4 regions of the Streptomyces sp. NPDC006510 genome follow, and region 4 is predicted to be linked to each of the others. Evidence: riboswitches for the same ligand, from Rfam matches in the RefSeq annotation. Region 4 holds a riboswitch; each other region holds the start of a gene.

The links. Region 4 has a riboswitch for cyclic di-AMP ahead of ABZY11_RS39250 (M23 family metallopeptidase). Riboswitches for the same ligand answer to the same signal wherever they lie in the genome.
Region 1: another riboswitch for cyclic di-AMP. It lies ahead of ABZY11_RS18675 (M23 family metallopeptidase); the one in region 4 lies ahead of ABZY11_RS39250 (M23 family metallopeptidase).
Region 2: another riboswitch for cyclic di-AMP. It lies ahead of ABZY11_RS21925 (NlpC/P60 family protein); the one in region 4 lies ahead of ABZY11_RS39250 (M23 family metallopeptidase).
Region 3: another riboswitch for cyclic di-AMP. It lies ahead of ABZY11_RS04690 (transglycosylase family protein); the one in region 4 lies ahead of ABZY11_RS39250 (M23 family metallopeptidase).

Annotation. Positions count from the first base shown of each region.
Region 1 covers NZ_JBEXPH010000055.1:15,376-19,809, reverse strand. Annotated here, with positions in the region: gene ABZY11_RS18680 (aldo/keto reductase) at 1-707, opposite strand, end outside; gene ABZY11_RS18675 (M23 family metallopeptidase) at 943-2,085, opposite strand; cyclic di-AMP (ydaO/yuaA leader) riboswitch at 2,097-2,249, opposite strand; gene ABZY11_RS18670 (PP2C family protein-serine/threonine phosphatase) at 2,528-3,688, opposite strand; tRNA gene ABZY11_RS18665 (tRNA-Met) at 3,918-3,991, opposite strand; gene ABZY11_RS18660 (SPFH domain-containing protein) at 4,093-4,434, opposite strand, start outside.
Region 2 covers NZ_JBEXPH010000071.1:29,041-33,474, reverse strand. Annotated here, with positions in the region: gene pcrA (DNA helicase PcrA) at 1-1,341, opposite strand, end outside; cyclic di-AMP (ydaO/yuaA leader) riboswitch at 1,600-1,765, shown strand; gene ABZY11_RS21925 (NlpC/P60 family protein) at 1,764-2,933, shown strand; gene ABZY11_RS21920 (hypothetical protein) at 2,989-3,342, opposite strand; gene ABZY11_RS21915 (NlpC/P60 family protein) at 3,657-4,434, shown strand, end outside.
Region 3 covers NZ_JBEXPH010000008.1:69,953-74,386, forward strand. Annotated here, with positions in the region: gene ABZY11_RS04680 (septum formation initiator family protein) at 1-113, opposite strand, end outside; gene eno (phosphopyruvate hydratase) at 283-1,572, opposite strand; gene ABZY11_RS04690 (transglycosylase family protein) at 1,858-2,622, opposite strand; cyclic di-AMP (ydaO/yuaA leader) riboswitch at 2,626-2,797, opposite strand; gene ABZY11_RS04695 (transglycosylase family protein) at 3,098-4,060, opposite strand; gene ABZY11_RS04700 (cytochrome P450) at 4,166-4,434, opposite strand, start outside.
Region 4 covers NZ_JBEXPH010000246.1:3,105-7,538, forward strand. Annotated here, with positions in the region: gene ABZY11_RS39240 (pitrilysin family protein) at 1-984, shown strand, start outside; gene ABZY11_RS39245 (pitrilysin family protein) at 1,011-2,393, shown strand; cyclic di-AMP (ydaO/yuaA leader) riboswitch at 2,665-2,831, shown strand; gene ABZY11_RS39250 (M23 family metallopeptidase) at 2,845-3,666, shown strand; gene ABZY11_RS39255 (GntR family transcriptional regulator) at 3,891-4,434, shown strand, end outside.

The sequences.
Region 1 (4,434 bases), on a different contig from region 4:
ACGCTCTCGGCCCGCGCGCTCTCCACCGTGGCGCCCGGACGGTACTTGCCGGTGAGGAAGCCGGAAGCCAGGGCGAAGTACGGCACGGCGGCGAGCCCGGCGCGGGCGGCCGTGTCCTGGAGTTCGCCCTCGTACGTGTCGCGGGAGACCAGGTTGTAGTGCGGCTGCAGGGCGACGTAGCGGGCCAGCCCCTCGCGCTCCGAGAAGTCCAGGGAGGCCTGGAGCCGCTCGGGGCTGATGTTGGAGGCGGCGATCTCCCGGACCTTGCCCTCCTTCACCAGCTGGTCGAGGGCGGTGATGATGTCCTCGACCGGGACGGTCTCGTCATCGAAGTGCGTGTAGTAGAGATCGATGCGGTCGGTGCCGAGCCGACGCAGCGACGCCTCGGCCGCGGCCTTGATGTTGACGGGCGCGAGCCCCCGGTACGAGGGGTGGGTGGAGACCTTGGTGGCGACGACGATGTCGGCGCGGTCGGAGCGGGAGGCCAGCCACTTGCCGATGACCGTCTCCGACTCCCCGCCCTCGTTGCCCGGAACCCAGGCGGAGTAGCCGTCGGCGGTGTCGATGAAGTTGCCTCCGGCCGCGGCGTAGGCGTCCAGCACGGCGAACGACTGCGCCTCGTCGGCGGTCCAGCCGAAGACGTTGCCGCCGAGAGCGAGCGGGAAGACCTGAAGGTCGGAAGGGCCCAGCCTGCGAAGAGAAGTCATAAGTGGATCAACGAATTCCGGCGGGCCCGCTATTCCAGGTGCTCGCCGTTTTCCCCACCGCCGGCTCTCCCCCACCGGCCGCTCTTCCTCGCTGCCCTCTGCCCCACCGCCCGCTCTTCCCCACCGCTCACAACAGACCGGCAGCCCTGACGTCGGGGGGTGAGCGTCAGGACTGCCGGGGTTCGTCGGCCGGCGAACCGGCTCGGATCAAGAGGCCCGCGGGGCGGGCGTCGCCTCAGGGGTTGAGGCCCTTGCCGCGGAGCCAGGCCATCGGGTCGATGCCCGTGCCGTCGGCGGTGTGGACCTCCATGTGGAGGTGCGGTCCCGTCACGTTGCCGGTCGCGCCGACCCGGCCGATGGTGTCACCGGTGCTGACCTTCTGGCCGACGCTGACACCGATCGAGGACTGGTGGCAGAACCACAGCTCCGTGCCGTCGTCGAGTTCCAGCACCGTGCGGTAGCCGTACGCACCGGACCAGCCGGCCGACTTGACCGTGGCGCCGTGCACGGCCTTGATCGGGGTGCCGGTCGGGGCCGCGAAGTCGAGGCCGGTGTGGTAGCCGGAGGACCACATCGAGCCGGCCTGGCCGAAGGTCGAGGTGATCGTGTACGAGGAGGTCGGGATGGCGTAGCTGGCGGCGAGCTTGGCGAGCCGCAGGGCCTCCGCCTTCTTCTTGGCCTCCTCCTCCGCCTTCTTCTTCTCGGCGGCGGCCTTGGCCTTGGCCTCGTCCTGCTGCTTCTCGGCCTCGGCGGCGGCCTTCTCGGCGGCTTCCTTCTCCTGGGTCGCCTTGGCCTCGGCCGCGGCGGCGTCCTGCTGCTGCTCGGCCTGCTGGAGGATGCGGGCGCGGAGCGCCTCGCCCGCATCCGTCGTGCCCTGCTCGGCCTCGGCGGTGGTGATGCCGGCGGTGGTCAGCGGGGCGGTGGCGGCCGCGACCTCGGTCTTGTCCGTCTCGGACTCGTCGGAGAACAAGGAGCCCACGCCGGGAAGGGACTTGGCGTCGGGGAGGTTGTCCGCGATGGAGTCGGGCACGGAGATGGAGACCGGCGGCTTGCTCTGCGCGGTGGCCATGCCGCCCGCGCCGACCGCCGCGATGACGCCGACACCCAGCACCGTGGAGCTGCGGGCGAGTCCGTTGCGCTGCTTGGCGACGCGGTGCTTGCCGCGCACCGGGCGGACGGACTCCTCGGTGGGGTTCCACTCGTCCCAGCCGCGGTCGGACTCGCCGTTGCCGTCGGCGCGGAAGTCGCTGCCGAACTCACCGGTGAATTCGCCGGTGAAGTCGCCGCCGGGCTCGGTGCCGAAGTCGGCTCCGTAACCGGTGCCGTAGTCGGGATTGAACCGAGACGGGGCCTCGGGGGCAGGCTTGTTGGACGCCACGGGGGCGCACTCCTTTCCTTCCTTCTCGCCTACCGGGTTAGCTGACGGGTTCGGAGCAGGAAGGTCTCCTACGGGCCCCTCCGCCTCTCACGAGACACAGGTGTCCGATTCACCCCATGTAGGTGGTTCCCCGGTTCCCTTGCGGAATTCGGCGCTCGCGCACGGTGCCGCCACTGACGACGGCTGGGACGACCGCGCTGCGTTATCGAACGTTAATAGACACCGGGGTCGTATTCCAAGCCGTTCCCACTGATCGTTCACGTCTTTGGCCTGGACTTTACGGGGCAAAAGCGGGCGGAATCGGATGAGTTGACCGACCCTCAGCCACTACCCCGTTTCTGATGTTGCGTCAAATGTTATGCGGAGCGACGCCCTTCGGTTACGCACGGTGGCATCGCACCCGTCGCACCCCCGCACCGCACCCCCGCACCGCACCCGCCCCTCACGCCTCCTCAGCACCGACGATCCGCACGGTCCTCCGCCGGTCCGGCTGCCCCTCCGCGGGACGTGCGACCGCGAGCAACGCCATGTCGTCGGTCGTCTCGCCACCCGTGTGCAGGCGCACGTCGTCGGTCAGCGCGGACAGCAGTTCCTCGGGCCCCGGAAAGATCCGCCCGCGCAACCGGGCCGCCGGATCGTAGAAGACCCCCTCGGCGTTCCGCGCCTCGGAGAGGCCGTCCGTGTAGAGGAGCAGGGTCGTACCGGCCGACAGGTCCCACTCGTCCGTGTGCTCCTGCCACACCCCCAGGCCCATCCCGAGCGGCAGCGCGGGCACGGAGGGCTTCAGCACCTCCAGCGCCCCGCCCGGGTGCAGCAGGATCGGCTCGGGGTGACCGCGGTTGACGATCCGCACCCGGGCCAGCCCGGGCGGGATCTCGGCCAGCACGGCGGTGATGAAGCCCTCCAGCGCGTCGAGCCCGCCCCGCCGCGCCTCCTCCCGTGCCAGCGCCCGCTCCAGCCGCCCCGCCACCCCCTCCAGCGAGGGTTCCTGCTCGGCCGCCTCACGGAACGCCCCGATGACCACCGCCACCGTCTCCACGGCGTCGAGCCCCTTCCCCCGTACGTCCCCGACCACCAGCCGCACCCCCTGCGGGGTGTCCGCCACGGCGAACAGGTCGCCGCCGACGAACTCGTCCGCCTGCGCAGCCTCGTACCGCGCCGCGACATGCAGTCCGCCGGTCCGGTCGGCCGGCTGCGGCAGTACCGCGCGCATGGCCGTCTCCGCGACGAAGCGCGCGGAGGCCAGCTGCTCGTTGCCGCGCCGCACGACCCCGTTGATCACGACCGCGAGGACCGAGACGGTGGCCAGGGTGAGCAGCTCGATCAACGGCACGACGTCCGGCAACGTGCTGCTGTACAGCCGCAGCGCGATGACGGCCAGCATCGAGGCGATACCGGTGCGGATGGTGCTGGCCAGCGAGAAGAACGGGGCGGCGATCAGCGGAGCGGCCACGAACAACGGAATGGCGGTGAAGGTCGGCGGGGTGAGGAGGTCGAACACCAGCCCGCCGAGAATCATCAGGGCGGGCAGGGTGCGCACGAACGACCGGGTACGGGCCCCGCCCCCGGCCTGCCTGCCACGCCGCTTCTCCCGCTTCCACACCTGTGGTCTCCTGCCCGGTACGCGCGCGGCTGCGGACGGTACCGCGCCCCACCCCAGGCTCACCGGAGCGGAACGCGGCGGCGACTCCTCGTCGGCCAATGGGGGGACACATGTGGTGTGGCTCACGTACCGCCCAGACCCGGCCGCTGCCCCGGCCGCTGCGCGCGGGCCACGGACCGAACGATTCAGACCCGGCACGCTGTATGCGTGCCGGGCCTGAATTCTTCAGTAGCGGGGACAGGATTTGAACCTGCGACCTCTGGGTTATGAGCCCAGCGAGCTACCGAGCTGCTCCACCCCGCGTCGGTGAACACAACTCTACGGCATGTCCGGCGCTCTTTTGACCACTCGGGTTCTCCCGGCCTTCACCCCCGACCTTCGCCCCGGCCGTCACCCCTGCCGCATCAGGACGGATTCGTCTCGGAGATACGGGGAGCGGAAGTGGCCTTCCCATGGACCGCCGGCGGCTTCACCGGGTTCGCGCCCCGCTGCAACGAGTGGAGGATCGCCAGCCCCTGGCCGACGACGCCCGCCGCCATCTCGTTGACACCATTGGTGCCGTTGAGAACGGTGAGGTCGGCGCCGGACATGCCGCGGGCGGCCGCGTCGGCCAGGGCGGGCAGGTTCTCCACGATGCGGTTGGCCGCGATGAGCTCCTGGTTGCCGTCACGCAGTGAAGCGGCGCGCACACTGTTGGCGTCGGCCTGCGCCTGGGCGAGGGTCCGCTCGGTGTACGCGTCGCCGTC
Region 2 (4,434 bases), on a different contig from region 4:
GCCGCCGACGACCTTGTAGGGCAGGCCGACGCGGATGAAGATCTCTTCGAAGACGCGGGACTGCGCGTTCGTACGGTAGAAGATCGCGACGTCACCGGCCTTGGCGTCGCCCGCATCGGTCAGCCGGTCGATCTCGTCGGCGACGAACTGCGCCTCGTCGTGCTCGGTGTCGGCGACGTAGCCGGTGATCCGGGCGCCCGTGCCGGCGTTCGTCCAGAGGTTCTTGGGGCGGCGGCTCTCGTTGCGCTCGATGACCGCGTTGGCGGCGGACAGGATCGTCTGCGTGGAGCGGTAGTTCTGCTCCAGCAGGATCGTGGTCGCGTTCGGGTAGTCCTCCTCGAACTGGAGGATGTTGCGGATGGTCGCGCCGCGGAAGGCGTAGATCGACTGGTCCGCGTCACCCACGACGCACAGCTCGGCCGGGGCGTCGCCCTCGCCCGCCGGGCCGACCAGCTCCCGTACGAGGGTGTACTGGGCGTGGTTGGTGTCCTGGTACTCGTCGACCAGGACGTGCCGGAAGCGGCGGCGGTAGTGCTCGGCGACGTCCGGGAACGCCTGGAGCAGGTGGACTGTCGTCATGATGATGTCGTCGAAGTCCAGCGCGTTGGCCTCGCGCAGCCGGGACTGGTACATCGCGTAGGCCTGGGCGAGGGTCTTCTCGAAGCCGTCCGCGGCCTGGCCGGCGAAGGTCTCCTCGTCGATCAGCTCGTTCTTCAGGTTGGAGACCTTGGCCGTGAACGACTTCGGCGGGAAGCGCTTCGGGTCCAGGTCGAGATCGCGGCAGACCAGGGCCATCAGCCGCTTGGAGTCGGCGGCGTCGTAGATCGAGAACGACGAGGTGAAGCCGAGCTTCTTCGACTCGCGGCGCAGGATGCGTACGCACGCGCTGTGGAAGGTCATGACCCACATCGCGTTGGCGCGCGGTCCGACGAGCTGCTCGACGCGCTCCTTCATCTCGCCCGCGGCCTTGTTGGTGAAGGTGATCGCCAGGATCTGGCCGGGGTGCACCCCGCGCTCCGCGAGGAGGTGGGCGATCCGGTGGGTCAGCACCCGGGTCTTGCCCGAGCCGGCCCCGGCGACGATGAGCAGCGGGGACCCCGCGTGGACGACGGCGGCACGCTGCTCGGTGTTCAGCCCGTCGAGGAGCGCCGCGGAGTCGATGACGGGGCGGTGCGCGCCGTCGCGGTAGTAGGCGTCCCTGGGCGGCGGGGGCCCGTCGAACACGCCCGCGAAGAGGTCCTCCGGCACCGCTTCGGGTGCGGAGTCCTCGGGGGGCGGCGGGGGCTCTTCCTCCGAGTGCTGGAGGCCGGCCAGGAAGCTGTCGTCAAAGAGGCTGCTCATCGCTTGTCGAGTCTAGGCCGCCGCACGGACACCCGTCGGCCGCATGGCGAACCGCGCGCCTACGACGGACACCCAGCGGAGGTGCGCGCCCACACCGCGTAAGGAATCAGGGACCCTTGCCCGCTCCGGGCACGCCGCTTCGACAAGGTCACGAAAACGTATCGGGCATATCGAACATCAACCTTCACAGCAGCACCATGGGTTGGCTAGCGTGCTCGACCGGGCGGCCCGTACCCCCTTGAGGCGAACCACGCCGAGCGGGCGCCTCCGCCGAATCCGGGCTGCCTCCGCGGGAGTTCGGAACCGGGGACCCATACGCAGCACCGGGGTGAATCGGTCCTTATCCCCCACTCGGACCGTAGGGCAGCCTTCCGTTCCGCCCGAACCCGACAGCTAACCCGGTAGGCGGTCCACGGAAGGAGATGCCGGCCTTGGCGTCGCATCGCAAACCGCGCACCCGGGTGCGCACCACCGCACCGGCCGTCGGGCTCACCACGGCGGCACTGGCGTCCGTGACCCTGCTCTCCACGCAGAGCGCCACGGCCGCTCCCGATCCGAAGCCCGGCATCGAGGACGTCCAGAAGAAGGTCGACGAGCTCTACCGGCAGGCGGGCACCGCGACCCAGCAGTACAACCAGGCGAAGGAAGCCTCCGCCGCCCAGCGCGCCAAGGTCGACGCCCTGCTGGACGACGTCGCGAAGCGCGCCGACAAGCTCAACGAGGCGCGCAGGACGCTCGGCGCCTACGCGGCCGCGCAGTACCGCAGCGGCTCCATCACGCCGAACGCCACGTTCTTCCTGGCCGACGACCCGCAGTCGTACTTCGACCAGAGCCAGTTGATGGACCGGATGACCAGCCGGCAGCAGCAGGCGATCACGGACTTCCGTACGCAGCAGGCCAAGGCGTCCAAGAAGCGCGCCGAGGCCGTGCGGAGCCTGGAGACGCTGACGACGACGCAGAACACGCTGCGCACCAGCAAGCAGGACGTCCGGACGAAGCTGGGCGAGGCGCGCACGCTGCTGTCGAAGCTGACCGCCGAGGAGAAGGCGCGGCTCGCGGAGATCGAGCGCAAGAAGGAGGCGGAGGCCAGGCGCAAGGCCGAGGAGCTGGCGAAGCAGCAGGCCGCCGCGAAGGCGGAGGCGGACCGCAAGGCCGAGGAGGCCGCGAAGGAGTCGGGTTCCGGCAGCGGTACAGGGACTGGCTCCGGCACGGGCACCGGTACCGGCTCGGACAGCGACGCGACCACCAAGGCGGAGAAGGTCCTCGCCTTCGCCAGGGCCCAGATCGGCAAGCCGTACGTCTGGGGCGCGACGGGCCCGGCGTCGTACGACTGCTCCGGGCTCACCCAGGCCGCGTGGAAGTCGGCGGGCGTGGACATACCGCGGACCACCTGGGACCAGGTCAAGATCGGCACCCGGGTCGCCACGGCGGACCTGCGGCCGGGGGACCTGGTCTTCTTCTACGACGACATCAGCCACGTCGGCATCTACAAGGGTGACGGGATGATGATCCACGCGCCGAAGCCCGGGGCGAACGTGCGCGAGGAGTCGATCTACTACATGCCGATCCACGGCAGCGTGCGGCCGGCGTAGCAGGCCTCCACGCGCCGCGCCGCCCCGGTGCCGGGGCGGCGCGGCGCGGGCGGGATCAGGTCCAGAGCGTGGCGATGAAGATGTTGAGCACCGTCAGTCCGCCCACCGCCGCGAAGGCGCCCTTGTCGACCGTCTCCTCGTCCCGCTTGATGTAGACGAGCGCGAGGATGACGACCAGGACCAGCGTCTTGACGCCGATCTTGATGTTGTTCACGTGGTTGCCGTCGGCCTCGTTCAGCCCGACCAGTGCGACACCGGTGACCAGCATGGTCAGCGCACCGTGCAGCATCGCCGGGACGAACCGGGCCGTTCCCGCGCCCATCGCCTTCATCTGGGTCAGGAAACCGCCCAGCAGGGAGGCGATGCCGATGATGTGCAGGGCGACGAAGACATGAATGAGTACGTCCATGAGGCCGCAGCCTAGCCCCGGCCATATCACCACTCGGCAGGCAGGTACACCTTCCCGATCGCTTCACTCACACCTGTACCAATTGCCTGACTCTGGTGCAATTTTCCCGATCACTGGACGACATCGCCACGCCAAATTCAGACAATAAGCGTCATTACGACTCCTGCCCGTGCCCCGGGTTTAGCGTCCCTGATCAGGTGACCGCCCGCACCGCCGCTCCGTACGCGGACGGCGCACCGGTCGCCCCGCCAGGAGTTGTGGCGGGCCCGTCGGTAGCCCCCGACGGGCAGTCGTCAGGAAGGACGCACGCCCTCGTGGCAGCGCATCGAAAACCCAAGCAGCGCCCGTACACCGGCCCTGCTGCCCGCACCGCGGCGACCCTCGCCCTCGCCGGGGCCGCCACCGCCGCCGCACTGCCGGGCCCGGCGCACGCCGATCCGCAGCGCACCCCCGCCCAGGTCAAGGCCGAGGTGGACCGGCTGTACCACGACGCGGAGGTCGCCACCGAGCAGTACAACGGCGCGAAGGAGAAGGCCGACGCCGCGGAGGACGCCCTCGACACCCTGCGCGACGAGGCCGCCCGCAGGACCGAGCGCCTCAACGCCTCGCGCGACGCGCTGGGTTCGTTCGCCGCCGCGCAGTACCGCACCGGCGGCCTCGGCACGTCCGTGCAGCTGGCGCTCTCCTCCGACCCCGACCAGTACCTGGAGCGGGCGTCGTACGTGGACCGGATCGGCGACCGCCGGGCCGCCGCGCTCGACAAGGTCCGCCATCAGGTCGCCCAGATCGCCATGCTGCGCTCGCAGGCCGAGGGGAAGCTGGCCGCACTCGCCTCCCGCCGGGCCGAACTGAAGAAGCACAAGGCGACGATCACGACCAAGCTGGCCGGTGCCCAGCAGCTCCTCGCCCGGCTGACCCCGCCCGAGCGCAGCGCCTACGAGAACTCCGACCACGGTTCGGCCGGCGCGCGTACCGCCGACCGCGCCGACCGCGCCACCGCGCGCGGCCCCGTCCGGGCGCCGAACGCCCGCGCCGCCGAGGCCGTCGCGTTCGCGTACGGGGCACTCGGCAAGCCGTACGTCTGGGGCGCCA
Region 3 (4,434 bases), on a different contig from region 4:
GAGCGGCGGGCCTGGCGGCGGTTCTGGGACCGGTAGACACGGGCAGCGGTCTGCTCGCCGAGCAGCCGCAGCCGGGTCGCGGTGGAGAACCGGTCCCGGTCCTTCGCGGCCATGTCTCCGCCTCCCCACTACACACGTCCGTCCCCGCACACGGTACGGGACCGAGTACGGGGACGGACGGACGCCATGACCTCCGGCCCCTGACGGGCCGGAAGGGATCAGCCCTTGCTGTGCCTACTGGTTCGCGGAGCGCTGTGCCTACTGGTTCGCGGAGCGCTGTGCCTACTGGTTCGCGGAGCGAAACCGCGGGAACGCCGAGCGGCCCGCGTACACCGCGGCGTCGTCGAGGATCTCCTCGATGCGCAGCAGCTGGTTGTACTTGGCGACGCGGTCCGAGCGGGCCGGGGCGCCGGTCTTGATCTGGCCGCAGTTCACGGCGACCGCGAGGTCGGCGATGGTGACGTCCTCGGTCTCGCCGGAACGGTGCGACATCATGCACTTGAAGCCGTTGCGCTGGGCCAGCTCGACGGCGTCCAGGGTCTCGGTCAGCGAGCCGATCTGGTTGACCTTGACGAGCAGGGCGTTGGCGGAGCCCTCCTCGATGCCGCGGGCCAGGCGCTCCGGGTTGGTGACGAAGAGGTCGTCGCCGACGATCTGCACCTTGGCGCCGAGCTTGTCGGTGATGACCTTCCAGCCGGCCCAGTCGTCCTCGTACAGCGGGTCCTCGATGGAGACCAGCGGGTACGCGGAGACGAGCTCCTCGTAGTACTCGGTCATCTCGGCGGCCGAACGGGACTTGCCCTCGAACTCGTACTTGCCGTCCTTGTAGAACTCGGACGCGGCGACGTCGAGCGCGAGCGCGATGTCCTTGCCCGGGGCGTAGCCGGCTTCCTTGATGGCCTCGATGATGAGGTCGAGGGCGGCGCGGTTCGACTCCAGGTTCGGCGCGAAGCCGCCCTCGTCGCCGAGACCGGTCGACAGGCCCTTGGTCTTCAGGACCTTCTTCAGCGTGTGGTAGACCTCGGCACCCCAGCGCAGGGCCTCGGAGAAGGACTCGGCGCCGATCGGCGCGATCATGAACTCCTGGATGTCCACGTTGGAGTCGGCGTGCGAACCGCCGTTGAGGATGTTCATCATCGGAACGGGCAGCAGGTGCGCGTTCGGGCCGCCGAGGTAGCGGAACAGCGGCAGGTCCGAGGCCTCGGAGGCGGCGTGGGCGACGGCCAGCGAGACGCCGAGGATGGCGTTGGCGCCGAGCGAGCCCTTGTTCTCGGTGGCGTCCAGGTCGAACATCGCCTGGTCGATCAGCCGCTGCTCGGTGGCGTCGTAGCCGACGAGCTCCGGACCGATCTGCTCGATCACGGCGAGGACGGCCTTCTCGACGCCCTTGCCCTGGTAGCGGTTGGGGTCACCGTCGCGAAGCTCAATGGCCTCGAACGCACCGGTGGAGGCGCCGGACGGAACGGCAGCACGGCCCGTGCTGCCGTCGTCGAGGCCGACCTCTACCTCGACCGTGGGGTTTCCGCGGGAGTCGAGGATTTCCCGGGCTACGACGACGTCGATGGACGGCACGAGGCATCTCCTTCTGGGATATGACGCTGGTTGTGCAGGGTCACTTTGGCCTTGCGACAAGAGCCTAACCGGCCCGGCCCGATCAGTCGGCCGACCGCCCGGCCCCTGGGACGAAAAAGGACCCAAGGGCTCACATTGCCGGGCAAACAGCCAGAAATTTACTGGTCGGTAACTACAACACTTGAACGGTCCGGCGCTCTCCCGAGCACAGACGGCGGAACCCCGGCCCGGCGCATACGGGGGATGCGCGCCGGGCCGGGGTGCTCAGGGAGGAGAGAGCCGTGACTACTTCGTCAGGTGCAGCTGCTGACCCGGGTAGATCAGGTCGGCGTCCTTGACGATGTCCTTGTTCAGCTCGAACAGCTGCTGCCAGCCACCCTCGACCTTGTGGTCGGCGGCGATCTGGCTCAGCGAGTCGCCGGAGACGACCTTGTACTCGCCGTCGCCCTTCTTGACCTTCTCGCCGGTCGGGGTGGTGACGGTCTTCTTCGACTCGGCCTGCGGGGCGGCGGAGCGCTCGGAGCGGGAGGCGGCGGGGGCCTCGGTGCGCTCGCTCTGCTTCGGCTGGGCCTGCTGGGCCGGCTGCGACTGCTGCTTCGGGGCGGCCGGGGCGCTCTGCTGCTCGGAGGCGCCGGAGTTCGAGGAGGAGCCGGTGTCGACACCCGGGTCGACACCGTCGTTGGTCAGGCCGCCGGCACCGGCGCAGGCCCAGGCACCCGGACCCTGCATGTCGAGGAGCTTCTCGGCGGTGGCGATCTGCTGGGCCTTGGTGGCCAGGTCGGCACGGGCGGCGTACTGCGTACCGCCGGCGGCGGCCCAGCTGGACTGCGAGAACTGCAGCCCGCCGTAGTAGCCGTTGCCGGTGTTGATGGACCAGTTGCCACCGGACTCGCACTGGGCGACGGCGTCCCAGGTGGCGACGGAGGCGGCGGAGGCGTTGGTCGCGCCCATCAGGGGCACGGCGACGGCGGCACCGGCGACACCGGCGAGCGTGGCGATACGGACGGCCTTGGACGGGCGGCGGTGCTTGCCCTTGCTGGAAAGCAGCATGGAACTTCTCCTCACCGACGCCTGCGAGGTGAGCTGTCGGGTTCGGGCCAAGTGAGTTGCCCGGTCGCACGTCCTAGCACGCGACTTCACCCCAAGCCGGTCCTGATGCGTCTTTCGACGATCGGGTCCGGCGCTTACCTGGGTCCCCCGCTCCTGCCTACGGCGCTTTACGCGTCTGTTCCCTTCGACCGACGGCAGGATTCGGCGTGACGGTCGACGGGGCCCGCGGTGCGAGCGATTCCGACCGTAAACATACGCAACCCTCACATTCAAAGATGGACACATCGGACAATCGGCCCGTACTTGCATCTGAAGAACCATCGTTTCCGCAGGTGGGACGCGATACGGGAGGGCCCCCCGGGCGCGACACGCCAGTTGACGCAAAGAGACCCATGTCTCACTTGCGCATAAGTGGACATAGGTCCCTGAACTGCCCCAGTTTTTGAGGCGCTTTTAGTCGATTATCAGACTTCCCTCACTTGGTCTTCACATCGAGATCGAGGCTCTGGCCAGGGAGGATGAGGTCCGGGTCGGAGCCGACGGCACCCTTGTTGGCCTCATAGAGTGCGGGCCAGCCGCCGGGAACCTTCTGTGCGTCAGCAATCGACCAGAGGTTGTCGCCGGGGCGCACGGTGTACGCGCCGTCAGCCGCCGGCTCGGCCGTGTCGCGCGCGTCGTTGCCGCCGCGGGAGGCATGACGGCCCGACTCCCGGCCGCCGCCGTCCGTGCCGCGGCTCCCCTCACTGGCCGGCGCGCCGCGGTGCTTGCCGCCCACACCGGTGGACGAGTCGGGCGAGCCGGACGGGTCACGGGGTGCGTCCGAGGGCGCGTCGGGGGACGGGGTGGTCGAGGCCGAGGGCTTCGGGGACGGCGAGGTCCCCCCTGACGGCTTGCCGGCCTCGTCCGAGCCGTCGGTGCCGTCCACGGCGTCCGTACCGTCCGAGGCGCGCTCGGAGGGCGTCGTGTCGTCGGACGGGTCCGCCGACGCGTCGTCAGCCGGCTTCGCGCTCCCGGTCGGGTCGTCGGCGGGTACGGAGCCCGGGTCGACGCCCGGCAGCGTCCCGTCCGCGGCGAGGCCGGAGATGACCGCACAGCTGGGCCAGGCCTGCGGGCCCCGGTCGTCCAGCACCTTCTGGGCCACCGCTATCTGCTGCGCCCGGCTGGCGAGGTCGGCGCGCTCCGCGTACGCCTCACCGCCGTACGCCTTCCAGGTCTCCTGCGAGAACTGCAGACCCCCGTAGTAGCCGTTGCCGAGGTCGGCGCTCCACATGCCACCGCTCTCGCACTCGGCCACCCGGTCCCAGGTCGTGGCGTCGGCCGCGTGCGCGCCGGAGGCGCCGAGCAGCGGGATGGCGATGGCCGATCCGGTCACACCCGCGGCGACGACGATGGCGGGTGCCTGACGGGGGCGACGGTGTCTGCCGTTCGCGGAGCCCATGGGGTTGCCTTCCGTGTGACTGACGTGTGACTGGTGAGTCGAACGGTGAACCTAGCGGGACTCGAACGCGCGTCACAAGTCGATGCAGCGCAGATCACGTGAAAGTCACAGAGTTGACAGGGTGTCATTTCCGGCGCCGGCGGGCCCCGGTGTGAACTCCACGGGGAGCGTGCGAAGTCCACGCATGATGAGCCCGCCACGCCACCGCAAATCGGTAGGTTCCACCGCAAATCGCAGGTCCGGAAGGCGGTTCAGCAGGGTGGCGAGTGCGGTCTGTCCCTCCAGCCGGGCGAGCGGCGCTCCCAGGCAGTAGTGAATGCCGTGCCCGTATCCGAGGTGCTGATTGTCACGTCGTGCGAGGTCGAGCGTGTCGG
Region 4 (4,434 bases):
ATGGAGAACCAGCGCGACGTCGTCAAGAACGAGCGCCGCCAGCGCTACGACAACGTCCCCTACGGCACGGCGTTCGAGAAGCTGACGGCACTGGCCTACCCCGAGGGCCACCCCTACCACCACACCCCGATCGGCTCGATGGCCGACCTGGACGCCGCGACCCTGGAGGACGCGCGCACCTTCTTCCGTACGTACTACGCGCCCAACAACGCGGTGCTCTCGGTCGTCGGCGACATCGACCCCGAGCAGACCCTCGCCTGGATCGAGAAGTACTTCGGCTCGATCCCTTCCCACGACGGCAAGCAGCCGCCGCGCGACGGCACGCTCCCCGCGATCATCGGCGAGCAGCTGCGCGAAGAGGTGCGCGAGGAGGTCCCGGCGCGGGCGCTGATGGCCGCCTACCGGCTGCCGCACGACGGCACCCGCGAGTGCGACGCGGCGGACCTCGCGCTGACCGTGCTCGGCGGCGGCGAGTCGTCGCGGCTGCACAACCGCCTGGTCCGCCGTGACCGTACGGCCGTGGCAGCCGGGTTCGGGCTGCTGCGGCTGGCAGGTGCGCCCTCGCTCGGCTGGCTGGACGTCAAGACGTCCGGCGGTGTCGAGGTGCCGCAGATCGAGGCCGCGGTCGACGAGGAGCTCGCCCGGTTCGCCGCCGAGGGCCCCACGCCCGAGGAGATGGAGCGTGCGCAGGCCCAGTTGGAGCGCGAGTGGCTGGACCGGCTCGGCACGGTCGCCGGCCGCGCCGACGAACTGTGCCGGTTCGCCGTGCTGTTCGACGACCCGCAGCTCGCCCTGACCGCCGTGCAGCGGGTGCTCGACGTCACCGCGGAGGAGGTCCAGGCGGCCGCCAAGGCCCAGCTGCGCCCCGACAACCGGGCGGTGCTGGTCTACGAGCCGGTCGAACCGGCCGAGCCCGCGGACGCGGCGGACACCGACGAGACCGACGCCGACGACACCGACGCGCACGAAGGGGCGGACAAGTGACCGACGCTGCCGCGACTGGAGTTTCGATGCAGTACCACCCGCAGCCGGCCCCCGGCGTCGCCCGCCCCTGGGCCTTCCCCGCGCCGGACCGCGGCGCCCTGCCCAACGGCCTCACGGTGCTGCGCTGCCACCGCCCCGGTCAGCAGGTCGTGGCGGTCGAGATCTTCCTCGACGCCCCGCTGGACGCCGAGCCCGAGGGCCTCGACGGTGTGGCCACGATCATGTCCCGGGCACTGTCCGAGGGCACCGACAAGCACACCGCGGAGGAGTTCGCCGCCGAGCTGGAGCGCTGCGGCGCCACCCTCGACGCGCACGCCGACCACCCCGGTATCCGGGTCTCCCTGGAGGTCCCGGCCTCCCGGCTGGCCAAGGCCCTCGCCCTGGTCGCCGAGGCGCTGCGGGCGCCCGCCTTCGCCGACAGCGAGGTCGAGCGGCTGGTACGCAACCGGCTCGACGAGATCCCGCACGAGCAGGCCAACCCGGCCCGGCGGGCCGCCAAGCAGCTCTCCAAGGAGCTCTTCCCTGCCACGGCACGGATGTCGCGCCCGCGCCAGGGCACCGAGGAGACGGTGGAGCGGATCGACTCGGCGGCCGTGCGCGCCTTCTTCGACGCCCACGTCCGGCCGTCCACGGCGACCGCCGTGGTCGTCGGAGACCTCACCGGCATCGACCTGGACGCGCTGCTCGCCGACACCCTCGGCGACTGGTCGGGAGACACCGCCGAGCCCCGTCCGGCCCCGCCGATCACCGCCGACGACACCGGGCGGGTGGTGATCGTCGACCGTCCGGGCGCGGTGCAGACGCAGCTGCTGATCGGCCGGATCGGCGCCGACCGGCACGACAGCGTGTGGCCGGCCCAGGTGCTCGGCACGTACTGCCTGGGCGGCACTCTCACCTCCCGCCTCGACCGTGTGCTGCGCGAGGAGAAGGGCTACACGTACGGGGTACGGGCCTTCGCCCAGGTGCTGCGGTCGTCGGCCCCGGACTCCGCCTCGGGGGCGACCGGCGCCGCGATGCTCGCCATCAGCGGTTCGGTGGACACGGAGTCCACCGAACCGGCGCTCAAGGACCTGTGGACGGTGCTGCGGACCCTGGCGGCCGAGGGCCTGACCGACGAGGAGCGCGAGACGGCCGTGCAGAACCTCGTGGGTGTCGCACCCCTGAAGTTCGAGACGGCGGCCTCCGTCGCGGGCACCCTCGCCGACCAGGTCGAGCAGCACCTGCCGGACGACTACCAGGCGCAGCTGTACGCCCGGCTCGCGGAGACCGGCACGGTCGAGGCGACCGCGGCGGTCGTCAACGCCTTCCCGGGCGACCGGCTGGTCACGGTCCTCGTCGGCGACGCGGCTCGGATCGCGGAGCCCGTCCGGGCTCTGGGCATCGGAGAGGTGTCGGTGGTCACCGGCTGACGACCGGTCCGGCGGGAGTCGGCCGACGGGCCGGTCACTCCACCATGAGCGGCCTCACCCTCCGACATATCGCCGGATACCGGGACAAGAGGAAGACCCCTGTGAGCGAGATCTCACCGGGGTCTTCCCTTTTGTCCGTTCCGAGGGGGAGGTTGCCTGTCTGCCCTGTGGGATGCGCTACAAAATGGCCTGTCCGTTTGGTGAATGAAAGTGACCCCGCTTAGCGTCGGCTCGGCTGTCCGTCACTCTTATGCCGCATCCGCGACGTACCGGACAGCCATCGCCGAGTCCCCGTCAGGCGCGAGCCTGGGGAGCCGGGGACCCACGCAGTCCCTGGGGTGAATCGGATGCCTGAGCCCCGATGGGGCCGAGGCACCCGTAGGAGACCTTCCTGCTCCGAACCCGTCAGCTAACCCGGTAGGCGAGAAGGAAGGAAAGGATCAGCCACTCCATGGCGTTCACCCGTGCCACCGGGAAGCACCGTGCCCCGAGCCGACTGACGCGCCGCAGCGCGAAGGTCGTCGGCGTCGCGGCTCTGGCCACCACCGGCGTCATCGGCGGCCTGGCCGCTCCTGCGCTCGCCGCGGACTCCGAGGCCCCCTCCGCGAGCGAGACCGGCCTCAACCAGGTCATCGCCATCGACAAGACCCTCGCCGACCGGATCGACGCCCAGGCCGACGCGCAGCAGCACCAGGCGGATGTCGCGGCCAAGGCGAAGGCGGAGGCCCAGCGGAAGGCCGAGGCCAAGAAGAAGGCCGAGGCGAAGGCCAAGGCGCTGGCCAAGGCCGAGGCCGACGCGAAGCGCGCCGCCGAGGCCCGTGCCGAGAAGGCGCGCGCCGCCCGGTCCGCCGAGCGCACGCGGCTGGGCTCCTTCCGGCTCCCGGTCGCCGGTTCGTACGTCACCACCGGTTACAAGTCCAGCGGCTCGCTCTGGTCCTCCGGCAGTCACTCGGGCATCGACTTCCACGCCGCGTCCGGCAGCTCCGTCGTCGCCGTCGGCGCCGGTACGGTCGTCGAGGCCGGCTGGGGCGGGGCGTACGGCAACAACATCGTGCTCCGGATGGCGGACGGCACGTACACGCAGTACGGCCACCTCTCCTCGATCGGTGTCTCCGTCGGCCAGAGCGTCGCCGCGGGCCAGCAGATCGGCCTCTCCGGCTCGACCGGCAACTCCACCGGACCGCACCTCCACTTCGAGGCCCGGACGACGCCGTCGTACGGCTCCGACATGGACCCGGTCGCATACCTGCGCGCCCACGGTGTCAACGTCTGACCGACGCCCCACCGCAGTACCTCACCGAAGGCCCCGGCAGCGTGCCGGGGTCTTCGGCGTGCCCGCCATGCGTCCGCGGGCGATGCCTGGCCGCCGAACCGCTCCGTGCCAAAAGATATTCATGAATTTCCATCCGGCATCGGAAATGCGGCCGCATTGCAATAGAGTCGCAGAACAGGCGTCGGCCGGCCGCGTTTCGCGGGGATTGAGGCGGAGGTTCGGACATGCGCATTCCGGCACATTCGGTATGCACGGCAATCCGTGACGACATCGTCTCCGGTGTCTTCGAACGCGGCAGCCGTCTCACGGAGGAGTTGCTGGCACGTCGATATGGAGTTTCCCGCGTCCCGGTACGGGAAGCGCTGCGCACCCTGGAGTCCGAGGGTTTCGTGGTCACCCGCCGGCACGCGGGTGCCTGCGTCGCCGAACCCACCGAGCTGGAGGCGGCCGACCTCCTGGAAGTCCGCACGCTGCTGGAGCCACTGGGTGCCGCGCGCGCCGCGCAACGACGCACCGAGGCGCACCTCAAGGTGCTGCGCGGTCTGGTGCGGCTCGGCCAGGACCGGGCCAGGCGCGGCGAGGGCGAGGACCTGCGCTCGCTGGGCGGCTGGTTCCACGAGACGCTGGCGCAGGCCTCCGGCAGCCCCGGCCTGATCGCGCTGCTCACCCAGCTGCGGCACAAGATCGCCTGGATGTACGCGGTCGAGCCGTCGGCCCGGCCGGTGGATTCCTGGGCCGAGCACGGGGCGATCGTGGACGCGGTGGCGC